2 regions of the Stenotrophomonas sp. 93052_Sma genome follow, and region 2 is predicted to be linked to the other one. Evidence: riboswitches for the same ligand, from Rfam matches in the RefSeq annotation. Region 2 holds a riboswitch; the other holds the start of a gene.
What was found. A riboswitch is a leader RNA that binds a small molecule or an ion and turns the genes downstream of it on or off. The one in region 2 is predicted to bind thiamine pyrophosphate.
Positions count from the first base shown of each region.

Region 1: it holds a riboswitch for thiamine pyrophosphate, as region 2 does, so the genes downstream of both, ACZK2V_RS00985 (TonB-dependent receptor) here and thiC (phosphomethylpyrimidine synthase ThiC) in region 2, are expected to answer to the same signal.

Region 1 covers NZ_CM151134.1:221,795-227,441, reverse strand. The annotation lists gene ACZK2V_RS01005 (hypothetical protein) at 1-88, shown strand, start outside; gene ACZK2V_RS01000 (XVIPCD domain-containing protein) at 200-2,191, shown strand; gene ACZK2V_RS00995 (glycine zipper 2TM domain-containing protein) at 2,438-2,845, shown strand; gene ACZK2V_RS00990 (phosphotransferase enzyme family protein) at 2,971-4,095, shown strand; TPP riboswitch at 4,139-4,234, shown strand; gene ACZK2V_RS00985 (TonB-dependent receptor) at 4,305-5,647, shown strand, end outside.
Region 2 covers NZ_CM151134.1:4,076,829-4,082,475, forward strand. The annotation lists gene ACZK2V_RS19090 (winged helix-turn-helix domain-containing protein) at 1-442, opposite strand, end outside; partial or broken gene ACZK2V_RS19095 (ion channel) at 703-1,372, opposite strand; gene thiC (phosphomethylpyrimidine synthase ThiC) at 1,510-3,354, opposite strand; TPP riboswitch at 3,437-3,538, opposite strand; gene ACZK2V_RS19105 (BCCT family transporter) at 3,784-5,499, shown strand.

The sequences.
Region 1 (5,647 bases), 1.1 Mb from region 2:
AGGCCCCGGCAAGACCCGCGCACTGGGTGCCGGCGACGCCGTGCACTACACCTTCGACAGCGCGACCCAGCAGTACGTCGCGCCCTGATAGCACCCGCCACGCGCGGGTTCCCTGTTGACCGACATGTTCTTGACTCACGGATGAGTCCGGTTGGCGATTCGCGGCACGCGCCGCTCCATCAACCCCGAGGAAAACGTCATGGCACAGCATGACTACAGCAGAAAGGAAGTCCTGGACATCGTCGAGCAGGTCGCCAGGCAGAAGGGCATCCCTGTGGATGACTTCATGCGCTTCGCGCACATCGAGACCGGCGGCACCTTCAACGAGCGCGCCCACAACACCTCATCCGGCGCCAAGGGCCTGTTCCAGTTCGTGCCCGGCTCCGCGCGCCAGTACCACCTGACCGGCCACGAGTTCGACCCCACCCGCAACACCGAAGCGGCCGCGCAGATGTACCAGGACAACCTGGACTCGATGGCGCGCCGCAACGAGCGCACCGGCAACCCGTACCTGTCCGGGGGCAACACGCCCACCGGACTGGACCTGTACCTGGCCCACCAGCAGGGCAGCGCCGGCTACGGCTCGGTGCAGACTGCCATTGCCACCGGCACCTTCGGTGTGGTCCGCAACAGCCACGGCGACGAGATCAACATGCGCCGCAACGTGCTGAACCAGATCGGCTCCGACGCGAAGGCGCTGACCGGCCACACCCTGGCCGAGATGCGCGGGATGAACGACGGCGACCTGGCGCGGACGTTCTCCAGCTATTACATCCACAAGTACGCAGCGATCAGCATTCCGGAAAAGAACATCGAACCGCAGGCGGTAGTACAGGGCCAGGGCCAGACCCCGGCAGCACCTGCGCAGGCCAGCGCAGCCGTGGCGGCGGGTGCAGCCACGCTGGCGGCAACCGCAACGGCAGCTGCCACACCGAAGCCAGGCATTGAACTGCAGGCCGCCTACGAGGCCGGCGTGAAGTACGACGACGTCAAGTACGCCATCAACATTCCGGGCCACGCACTGTACGTACCGGGCAAGACCGGCAAGAACGTGGAGCAGGGTTACATCGACTGTTCCGGCTGGGTCGGCACGCTGCAGAACCGGACCATGGACGAGATCAACCAGAAGGCCGGGCACGCGGTGTTCAGCAAGGCTGATCGCATCGACCTGGGCAACCTCGGTTCCGGTGGGATCGTGCGCAAGGCGTTCGACCAGTCCGGCGTGCTGCTGGACCGCGACGCGATCCTGAAGCCCGATGCGCTGAAGGAAGGCATGATCATCGGCCTGGATACGGCCAGGACCCGCCATGAGCACTGGAACGGCATCGACCACATCGTGATGGTGGTGCGCGACCCCAACACCGACAAGCTGCTGATCAGCCAGTCCACCGGCAGCAAGGGCGTGCACACCATGCCGGTCGAGGACTACCTCAAGCAGGTGAAGGACCACCCGAACTGGAAGCTGTACGCCTCCGATCCGCTGTCCAAGGCGCGCGACCTGCTGGAAAACCGCACCCAGTCGCACGAGCAGACCCAGGGCAAGCCTGCGGCCGAGCACAAGGCCGCTGCCACGCCGCACGCCGAACTGTACAAGCAGGGCGCGCACAGCGAGGGCGTGCGCAAGGTGCAGGAGCAGCTGGGCCACCTGGGCTACGTCGGCGCCGACGGCAAGCCGCTGGTCGAAGATGGCCGCTTCGGCCGCAACACCGACGCGGCAGTGCGCCAGCTGCAGAAGGACAACGGCCTGGTGGTCGACGGCATTGTCGGGGCGAAGACCCTGGAGGCAATCAAGGACGCACGCGAACGGCCGTTGCTGAACGACGAGCGGCACCCGCGCAATCCGTTGTTCATCCAGGCCAGCAAGGGGCTGGAACTGCTGCCGGCCGGGACCTTCAAGGACCGCCACGCGCTGGAAAGCGCTGCTGCGGCTTTGACCAAGGAGGCGCATGCCGCCGGCCTGCAGCGCATCGACTCGGTGGTGCCCAGCCCGAACGGTGAGCGCCTGTTCGCCGTGCAGGGCACCATCGGCGACCCCGCCGCCAGCCGCGTGGCGGTGGAGACCCGTGCCGCCAGCGAGCAGAGCCTGGCACTCAGCAGCGGTGCCGTGCAGGGCGCGCCGAACGTGCTGCATCAGCAGCAGGACGCCCAGCAGGAGCAGGCCCGGCAGGCCCAGAAGGCGATGGGCGTCTAAGCCCGCGGCGCCTTGGGAGAGAAGGGAGGGCCACGTCCGCGTGGCCTTTTCCCTTTCTGCCAGCTGAGCGGCCGAGGCCGCTTTCAGCCTTGCTTCATGCCGCCTGCCGCTAGATGAATGCGCAAGCCGCACGGTGGACCAGGCAATGTTCCGGCAATGTTGGAACGCCAGCGTGGACATCACGGCAGCCGGGGCGCCCCGCGCCCTCCCTGCCCAGCGTGGCATGCACCTCACAGGAGAACGAACATGCTCAGTACTTCCGCACTCAGCTTCCGTGGTCTGGCGATGACCCTGGCCCTGCTGGCCGGCGTCGCCGTGGTCAGCGATGCCAGCGCGATGTCGAGGAAGGACAAGCGCACCCTGGTCGGCGCCGTCGTCGGTGGCGTGGCCGGCAACCTGCTCTCCAACGGTGATCCTGCTGCCACTGTCGGCGGTGCCGTGGCCGGCGGCGCGATCGGCAACCTGACCACCTCCGACCGCCGCGATCGTCGTTACTACGACAATCGCCGTTACGACAACCGCTACGATCGCCGTTACGACCGTGGCTACTACCGCAGCGGCTACTACGACCGCGGTGACGACCGTCGCTGGCAGCGCGAGCGCTACTACGACAACCGCTACTACCACGACCGCGGCCGCCATCGCGGCTGGTAAGCAGCGCGGCATCCCCCATGCCGATGCACGGACGGGCGGGTCGATGACCCGCCCGTTTGCGTTGGCCGCGTGCATGGCGTTGAATGCGCAGCCTTGGATGTGACTTTCCCCACTGGGGCTGCGGCATGACTTCTTCCTCCCACCGCGTGCAGGGCCTCAACAACGACGAGGTTGCTGCCGACTGGCCACCGATCAGCGCGGCGGACATTGCGTGGCTGCGCCGGCGCTACCCTCAGCTGGATGCAGACAGCCACCCGCACTGGCACAGCCCGCGGCCACTCTCGGCCGCTGCCATCGTCAATGGCAGGGACGGCGCGGTGTTCATCAAGCGCCACCACCACAGTGTGCGCAGTGCGGCCTGCCTGGAAGAAGAACACCACTTCATCGCCCATCTCGCTGCCGCCGGCGTACCGGTGGTGCAGTTGCTTGCGGCAGCCGATGGCCGCAGCGCCGTCGAGCACGGCGAATGGACCTTCGAGCTGCATGCGGTTGGCGTCGGCGAGGACCTGTACCGCGACGCCGTGTCGTGGTCGTTGCTGACCGATGTCGCGCAGGCCCGCGAAGCCGGCCGCATGCTGGCCCGGTTGCACCGTGCCGCCGCCAGCTATCACGCGCCACAGCGCAGTACCCATCTGCTAGTCGCGCGCGACGATCTGATCCGCGCCGACGATCCCATCGCCGCGATCAAAGCCGAACTGCCCACACGACCGGGGCTGGCCCGCTATCTCGCGCGCATTCCGTGGGAAGCACAGCTGCAGCGCGACGTGCTGCCTTGGCACACGGGCCTGGCCGAGCGCCTGCGCGACGAGCCACGGCTGTGGGCGCACAACGACTGGCATGTCTCCAACCTGCTGTGGCGCGACGGGCAGGTCAGCACCGTGCTGGATTTCGGCCTGGCTTCGCCCACCAGCGCACTGTTCGACCTCGCCACCGCGATCGAGCGCAACGCAGTGGCGTGGCTGGAACTGCAGCGCGGCATGGAGGCGGTGCGCATCGACATCGCACTGGCGTTGCTCGACGGCTACCGCGAGGTGCTGCCGCTGTCGGCGGCACGCGTGCAGCTGCTGGCCGACCTGCTGCCGATGGTCCATTTCGACTTCGCACTGTCCGAAGTGGAGTACTTCGAAGGCATCACTGGCTCGACCGCGAACGCGGATGTGGCCTGGCAGCCCTTCATGCTGGGGCACCCGGCGTGGTTCCACGGCGCGCCGGGGCAGGCACTGCTGCAGGCGCTGCACGCGGCAGCCTGAAGGGCACCGGCTCGCAAATCCGTACCATTTGTAGTGAAATGGTCACCTGAAGCGGGGGTGCCTGGATCTGCCAGGCTGAGAGAGTCCCTTGGAACCTGATCCGGTTTGCACCGGCGTAGGGAGCTTTGAGCCGCAGCCACACCCCCGTCATGGGCCGGTGCACCTGCGCGCCGTCGCTTCGTCTCCCTTGTTGTCCGAAGACGAACCGAATGAACCGCTGCCTGCGCCCCACCCTGCTCTCCCTCGCCCTCTGCGCCGCCTTGCCGCTGCATGCCAGCGAGGCCGACGCTGCCACCGATGCGGCTGCCACCGGCGCCGAGCGCTCGCCCACCGAACTGGCGGCAGTGCGCGTGCAGGCCGGCAAACCCAAGGCCGATACCTCACGCGTGAACGCCTTCGGTGGTGGGTCCTGGAGGGACACCCCGGCCTCGGTGAACGTGCTCGAGCGCGACTACCTCGACCGCCGCCAGGTGCGTTCGCTGTCCGAGCTGGCCAGCAACGATGCCTCGCTGGGTGATGCGTATGCGCCGGTGGGCTACTACCAGAACGTCGCCATCCGCGGCTTCGCGCTGGATGCCGCCACCAGCTACCGCTTCAACGGCCTGTCCATCGCCGGCGAACAGCGCCTGGCGCTGGAGAACGTGCAGTCGGTTGAGATCCTCAAGGGTGAAGCCGGCCTGGCCGCGGGTGTGATGGCGCCCGGCGGCATCATCAACTACATCGGCAAGCGCCCGGCCGAAGTGCGCACCGCCACGCTCGGTACCGACTCGGAAGGCTCGCGCTACGTCGCCGTCGATGTCGGCCACTGGATCACCCCGCGTTTCGGCCTGCGCCTGAATGCCGCATGGGATTCCAGCAATTCCTACGTCGAGCACGCCGATGGCCGTCGCAACTTCTACTCGCTGGCCGCCGACTGGCTGATTGGCGAACGCGGCAAGCTGGAAGTGGATGCCAACTACCAGACCAGCTCGCAGCGTTCGGTGTCCGGCTACCAGCTGCTGGGCGCGCGTGAGCTGCCGCACGGCGTGGATCGCGAATTCCTGCTCGGCTACCAGCCCTGGCAGCGCCCGGTGGATATCGCCAGCACCAACATCACCGCGTTGCACACCTACGACTTCAACGATGCCTGGCAGTCGCGCGTCTCGGTCGGCCACAGCCGCTCGGTGATCGATGACAACGTCGCCTTCGCCTACGGCTGCTACTACGCCACGCAGTGTGCCGATGGCAGCGTGCCGGGCAACTACTTCGCGCCCAATGGCGACTACGACGTCTACGACTACCGCAGCCCGGACGACACCCGCCGCAACCAGCAGGCCCGTGCCGAGCTGCGCGGCCGCTTCGAGACCGGCAGCGTCGGCCATGAGTTGACCCTCGGTGCCGACTACTTCCGCCGCACGGTAGACAAGCGCCCGAGCGTCAACGAGTACGTCGGCACCAGCAACATCCACGACGCACAGGTGCCGGTGTTCGCGCCGTCGCCGAAGATGCCAGGGCCGTCCGCACGACGCCTGGACAGCCGCCAGACCGCATTCTTCGCGCTGGACCGGATGAG
Region 2 (5,647 bases):
GTGGCGGCATCATCTCGGCGATGGCCATCGCCGGTTGCATGTCCACGATTTCGTCATCGGCTCCCGCGGGCGGCGCCGGCTCGACATCGTCCAGTACCTGCACCGGCACCAGCAGGCGATAGCCGGTCTTGGCGATGGTCTCGATATAGGCCTGGCCGTTGTCGTCGTCGTTGCTGAACGCCTTGCGCAGCTGGGTGACGGCCTGGGTAAGCACATCATTGGTCGGCAGCGTGTCCGGCCAGACTTCCGCGAACAGTTCATCGCGGGTGACAACACGCCCCGGCTGGCGCAGCAGCACACGCAGCACGCCCAGCGCCTTCGGCGTCAGCCGACGCGGGCGACGCGCACCCACGACCTCGACTTCGCGCGAGGACAGAGTGACAGTGCACTCTCCTATCCGGATCCGATCGAATCCGGGGGGCTGGTTTTCACTGCTGTTCATTTTCCGCTACACAGTAGAGACAGGTCCGGGGCAGCGTTTGCCTTCGATACCCTCCCGTCCTGGGAACAGCAAAAAGCCAGACTCCGCACAAAGCATCGGCGCATACCGCAAAAACAATGAAGCGGGCGAATACTAGCCTATGCGGGTTACCTCGCCTATCGCGTGGTCGACATCCAGGCTCTCTCTCGCCGACGCATTCACATAATCTGCAGCACCATTCGCGCCCTGCGGGGCGCGAAATTTTTATCTGGCGTTCATTTTCACATGCGCCGCAGCATGGTCAATCCAACCAGTCGCGAAACCACCAAAGCTACGTACATCACGCCTGAAAACTGCTCCAGCATGACCAAGGCGCGCCTGCGGATGCAGTGGCACAACGTCGCTCAAGCCAACACCCGAAAGCAAACTGAAGCTCAGATAAAGAAGCTCCATCCAGGTGCGCTGCGCGCCACCACCGGTGCCCTGGAAACTGCCCGGATACCATTGCTGGCACACGGCGAAAGCAAACGCGAAGGCCCACGCCAGCAACGTGAATGTCGCACCTGCTGCGAACAGTTCATCGCGGGTGACTTTATGGTCCTGGAGCATGTAGGCGATGAGCGCACCGGCCGTATAGAAGTACAGCAGGCTTTCCAGCAGCTGCGCGGTGGTCAGCAGCGCACTGCGATCCAGCAGTGCGCCGGCCAGCGAGAACACCACCGAAGGAATGGCCAGCAGCAGTGCCAGCCAGGTGCCCAGCGGACTGCGCTGGACCACCCACAGCGCCAGGCCGAGTACCGCCATGCCGAACATGCCCAGTGCCGCACGGCCGCCGGCGGTGTCATCAAGTGCGGGATACAGCAGCACCGCGATCAACTGGGCACCCAGCAGCCAGGCCGAAGGATGGCGGCGGGCAATGGCCAGCCAGCGGGTGGTGATGGCAACGGGCATGGCGTCCTTCCCCAGGGTGATGGGCGGAGGATAGCCGGGAGCGACGTGATGAGCGGTAGTGCCGGCCACTGGCCGGCACTCTCCCGGTCCCACGCACGACGGAATGCCGGCCAGCGGCCGGCACTACCCGTTACACGTCAGCCCTGGTGATAGACCTCGGCGCCGGCCGCGCGAAACTCCTTCGACTTCTCCTTCATGCCGGCCTCGGCGTAGTCGCGCACGTCCTGGGTGATCTTCATCGAACAGAAGTGCGGGCCGCACATCGAGCAGAAATGCGCCAGCTTGTGCGCATCCTTCGGCAGGGTCTCATCATGGAATTCCTTGGCCTTCTCCGGGTCCAGCCCGAGATGGAACTGGTCTTCCCAGCGGAACTCGAAGCGTGCCTTGCTCAGCGCGTTGTCGCGCACCTGCGCGCCGGGGTGTCCCTTGGCCAGGTCGGCCGCATGCGCGGCGATGCGGTAGGCCATGATGCCGTCGCGTACGTCCTGGCGGTTGGGCAGGCCGAGGTGTTCCTTCGGTGTCACGTAGCAGAGCATGGCCGTACCAAACCAGCCGATCATTGCCGCACCGATCGCGCTGGTGATGTGGTCGTAGCCCGGTGCGATGTCGGTGGTCAGGGGGCCCAGCGTATAGAACGGCGCTTCGCCACACTCGCGCAGCTGCTTGTCCATGTTCTCCTTGATCAGCTGCATCGGCACGTGGCCGGGGCCTTCGATCATGGTCTGCACGTCATGCTTCCAGGCGATCTTCGTCAGTTCGCCAAGCGTCTCCAGCTCACCGAACTGCGCCGCGTCGTTGGCATCTGCGATGCAGCCCGGGCGCAGGCCGTCACCCAGCGAGAAGGTCACGTCATAGGCCTTCATGATCTCGCAGATCTCTTCGAAATGCGTGTAGAGGAAATTCTCCTTGTGGTGCGCCAGGCACCACTTGGCCATGATCGAGCCACCACGGCTGACGATGCCGGTGACCCGCTTGGCGGTGAGCGGCACATAGCGCAGCAGCACGCCGGCGTGGATGGTGAAGTAGTCCACGCCCTGCTCGGCCTGCTCGATCAGTGTGTCGCGGAAGATCTCCCAGGTGAGTGCTTCGGCGCGGCCATCGACCTTCTCAAGCGCCTGGTAGATCGGCACGGTACCGATCGCCACCGGCGAGTTGCGGATGATCCACTCGCGGGTCTCATGGATGTGCTTGCCGGTGGACAGGTCCATCACCGTGTCACCGCCCCAGCGGATCGCCCACACCAGCTTCTCCACCTCCTCGGCAATGCCCGAGGACACGGCGCTGTTGCCGATGTTGGCGTTGATCTTGGTCAGGAAATTGCGGCCGATGATCATCGGCTCGCTTTCCGGATGGTTGATGTTGTTGGGCAGCACCGCACGGCCGCGGGCGATTTCGTCGCGCACGAACTCCGGGGTGATGATCTTCTGGATCGACGCGCCGAACGCCTCGCCCGGGTGCTGCTGCAGCAGGCCGGCATCGCGGATCGCGTCCAGCCGCTGGTTCTCGCGGATGGCGACGAATTCCATTTCCGGCGTGATGATGCCGCGGCGCGCGTAGTGCATCTGGGTGACGTTGGCACCTGCACGCGCACGGCGTGGCAGGCTGCGCGCGGGGAAGCGCACCGCATCGAGCTTCGGGTCATGCTCGCGATCGCGACCGAACGAAGAACTCAGTCCTTCCAGCCGCTCGGTATCACCGCGTTCTTCCACCCAGCCGCGACGCAGTGCCGGCAAACCAGCGGACAGATCGATGCGCACCTCCGGATCGGTGTACGGGCCCGACGTGTCGTAAACGGTCACCGGTGCATTCTCTTCGCCGCCGAACAAGGTCGGCGTGCGGGTCAGCGCGATCTCGCGCATCGGCACCTGCAGATCCGGGCGTGAACCGGGCACGTGGATCTTGCGCGAGCCGGGAATGGGCCGGGTCACGGATTCGGAGAGTTGCTGGGCCTGTTGCTGCAGGGCGGAGAGCTGTGCGTTCATCGGGCATCGTCCAGGAAGGTCAGGGACGAAGCGGCGGCGCACTGCTGCCGCGCCCGGACGGTCCTTGGGCGGAGTCCGGGCATGGATGCACTGCAAAGCTTCCCTACGCCGGTATGAGCCGGATCAGGTTCCAAGGGACTGTCTCAACCGTGGCCACATGGCCGCGGTACCCCCGCTTCTTGATGTGCATTAGAGCATAGAACGCACTGCAGCTCCTGGCTGTTCCATCCACGCACGGCGTGGATCCGCTGTTTCTGTATTAACAGAACCGTGACATCGCATTCAGTAACGTGCACGCGCATCGTGCCGCTGCGGCCGGTGTTTCCCCGCCGCCTCCGCGGCCCCTGCCCGGTCTGTGCTGCATGTCGCCGGCCCCTCGCAGCAAGCTCTGCTCGCTCCCCTCAATCCCTTGATCGGAGAAGCTCCTTCATGGTGTTTCGCGTTTCCATCGCACTGGTTCTGCTTCTGGTGCTGCTTGCCGGTGTTGCACCCGGCCCCTTCAATACCGTGGTGCAGTCGGTACTGGCCGATGTCATCCGCAGTGTCGGCTGGCTCTATCTTCTGGTCGTGTTCCTGGCGCTGACGTTCCTGATGTACCTGGCATTCGGTCGCTTCGGCAACCTGCGCATCGGCGGTGAAGATGCCGAGCCGGAGTTCTCGCGCGCCAGCTGGATGTCGATGCTGTTCGCCGCCGGCATGGGCATCGGCCTGGTGTTCTGGGGCGCCGCCGAGCCGATTTCCCACTTCACCAAGCCTCCGGAAGGCCTCGCACCGCAGAGCATGGACGCGGCGCGGGCTTCAATGCGCTATGCATTCTTCCATTGGGGTCTGCATCCATGGGCGATCTACGCGCTGATCGGCCTGGCGATGGCCTGGTTCCAGTTCAACCGCAATGGCCGTGGACTGGTCAGTGACATGCTGCAACCGATCATCGGCCGGCACCATCGCGGCTGGATCGGACGCGTGGTCAACATCGCCGCGGTTGTTGCCACTGCCATTGGCGTGGCCACCACGCTGGGGTTCGGTACCATCCAGATCGCTGCCGGCATGGAACGCGTGTTCGGCCTGCACGCGGGTGTGCCACTGCAGCTGACCATCATCGCCATCGCGTTCGTGCTGTACATGGCGTCCACCGCCAGCGGAGTCGAGCGCGGGGTGAAGTGGCTGTCCAACTTCAATCTTGCGCTGGCCGCGCTTCTTGCGGCCACCGTACTGGTGCTGGGTCCGACCGGATTCATCTTCGATACGTTCACCACCACACTGGGGTCGTACCTCAACCAGCTGGTGACGATGAGCCTGCGCATGTCGCCGTTCTCGGGCAGCACATGGGTAGCGGACTGGACCATCTTCTACTGGGCGTGGTGGATTTCCTGGGCCCCGTTCGTCGGCTCGTTCATCGCGCGCATCTCGCGTGGGCGCAGCGTCCGCGAGTTCGTCATCGGCGTGGTGCTGGCACCGACGGTGCTGGGCTTCTTCTGGTTCGCGGTGTTTGGTGGTACTGCACTGTGGGCGCAGATCTTCGGCCACGCCGACCTGGTGCAGGCGCTGGGCAACGGCTATGAAACGGTGCTGTTCACCCTGTTTGACAGCATGCCGCTGCCCTTGCTGCTTTCCTGCATCGCACTGGTGCTGCTGATGATCTTCTTCGTGACATCAGCCGATTCGGCGGTGCTGGTGCTGGCCAGCATGTCCACTGACGAGGCAGGCGATCCTCCGTTGAAGCGCAAGCTGGCCTGGGGCATCGCGGTGGCATTGATCGCAGCCGCATTGCTGCTCGCCGGTGGCCTGGATGCGCTGCAGGGCATGATCACGATTGCGGCATTGCCATTCGCGCTGCTGATGGTGCTGGTGATGGTGTCGCTGTACCGGGTACTGGACCAGGAGTACACCCGCGAGCGGCGGCAGGCGCAGCGCCAGCGGCACATGATCGACGCATGGATCGCGCGCGAGATGGCGGCGCAGGAAGAGACCCAGGCGGAGGCTGCGCGCGCACGATCAGGATTGAGTGGGTTTTGCAGCCTGCGGCTGCACCGCTTTTTCAAGCAACGGCAACTGCAACAGCAACCTCACAAGCGGCTCTGGGTTGCTGCTGGTTTGGCGGAGAGGGGGCAGATGGCGGGACACGCCGCAAGTACGTCCCTGTAGGCTCGGCCACGGCATCCATGCCGTGGACGGTCCCGCCATCTGCCCCCTCTCCGCCTCCGACAGTTTCCCGGTGACGGTGGGTTTTCCACGCCATGCGTGGATGAGGTGTATCGGAAAACAAGAAGGGGTCGGATCCGTTTTCCCCCGG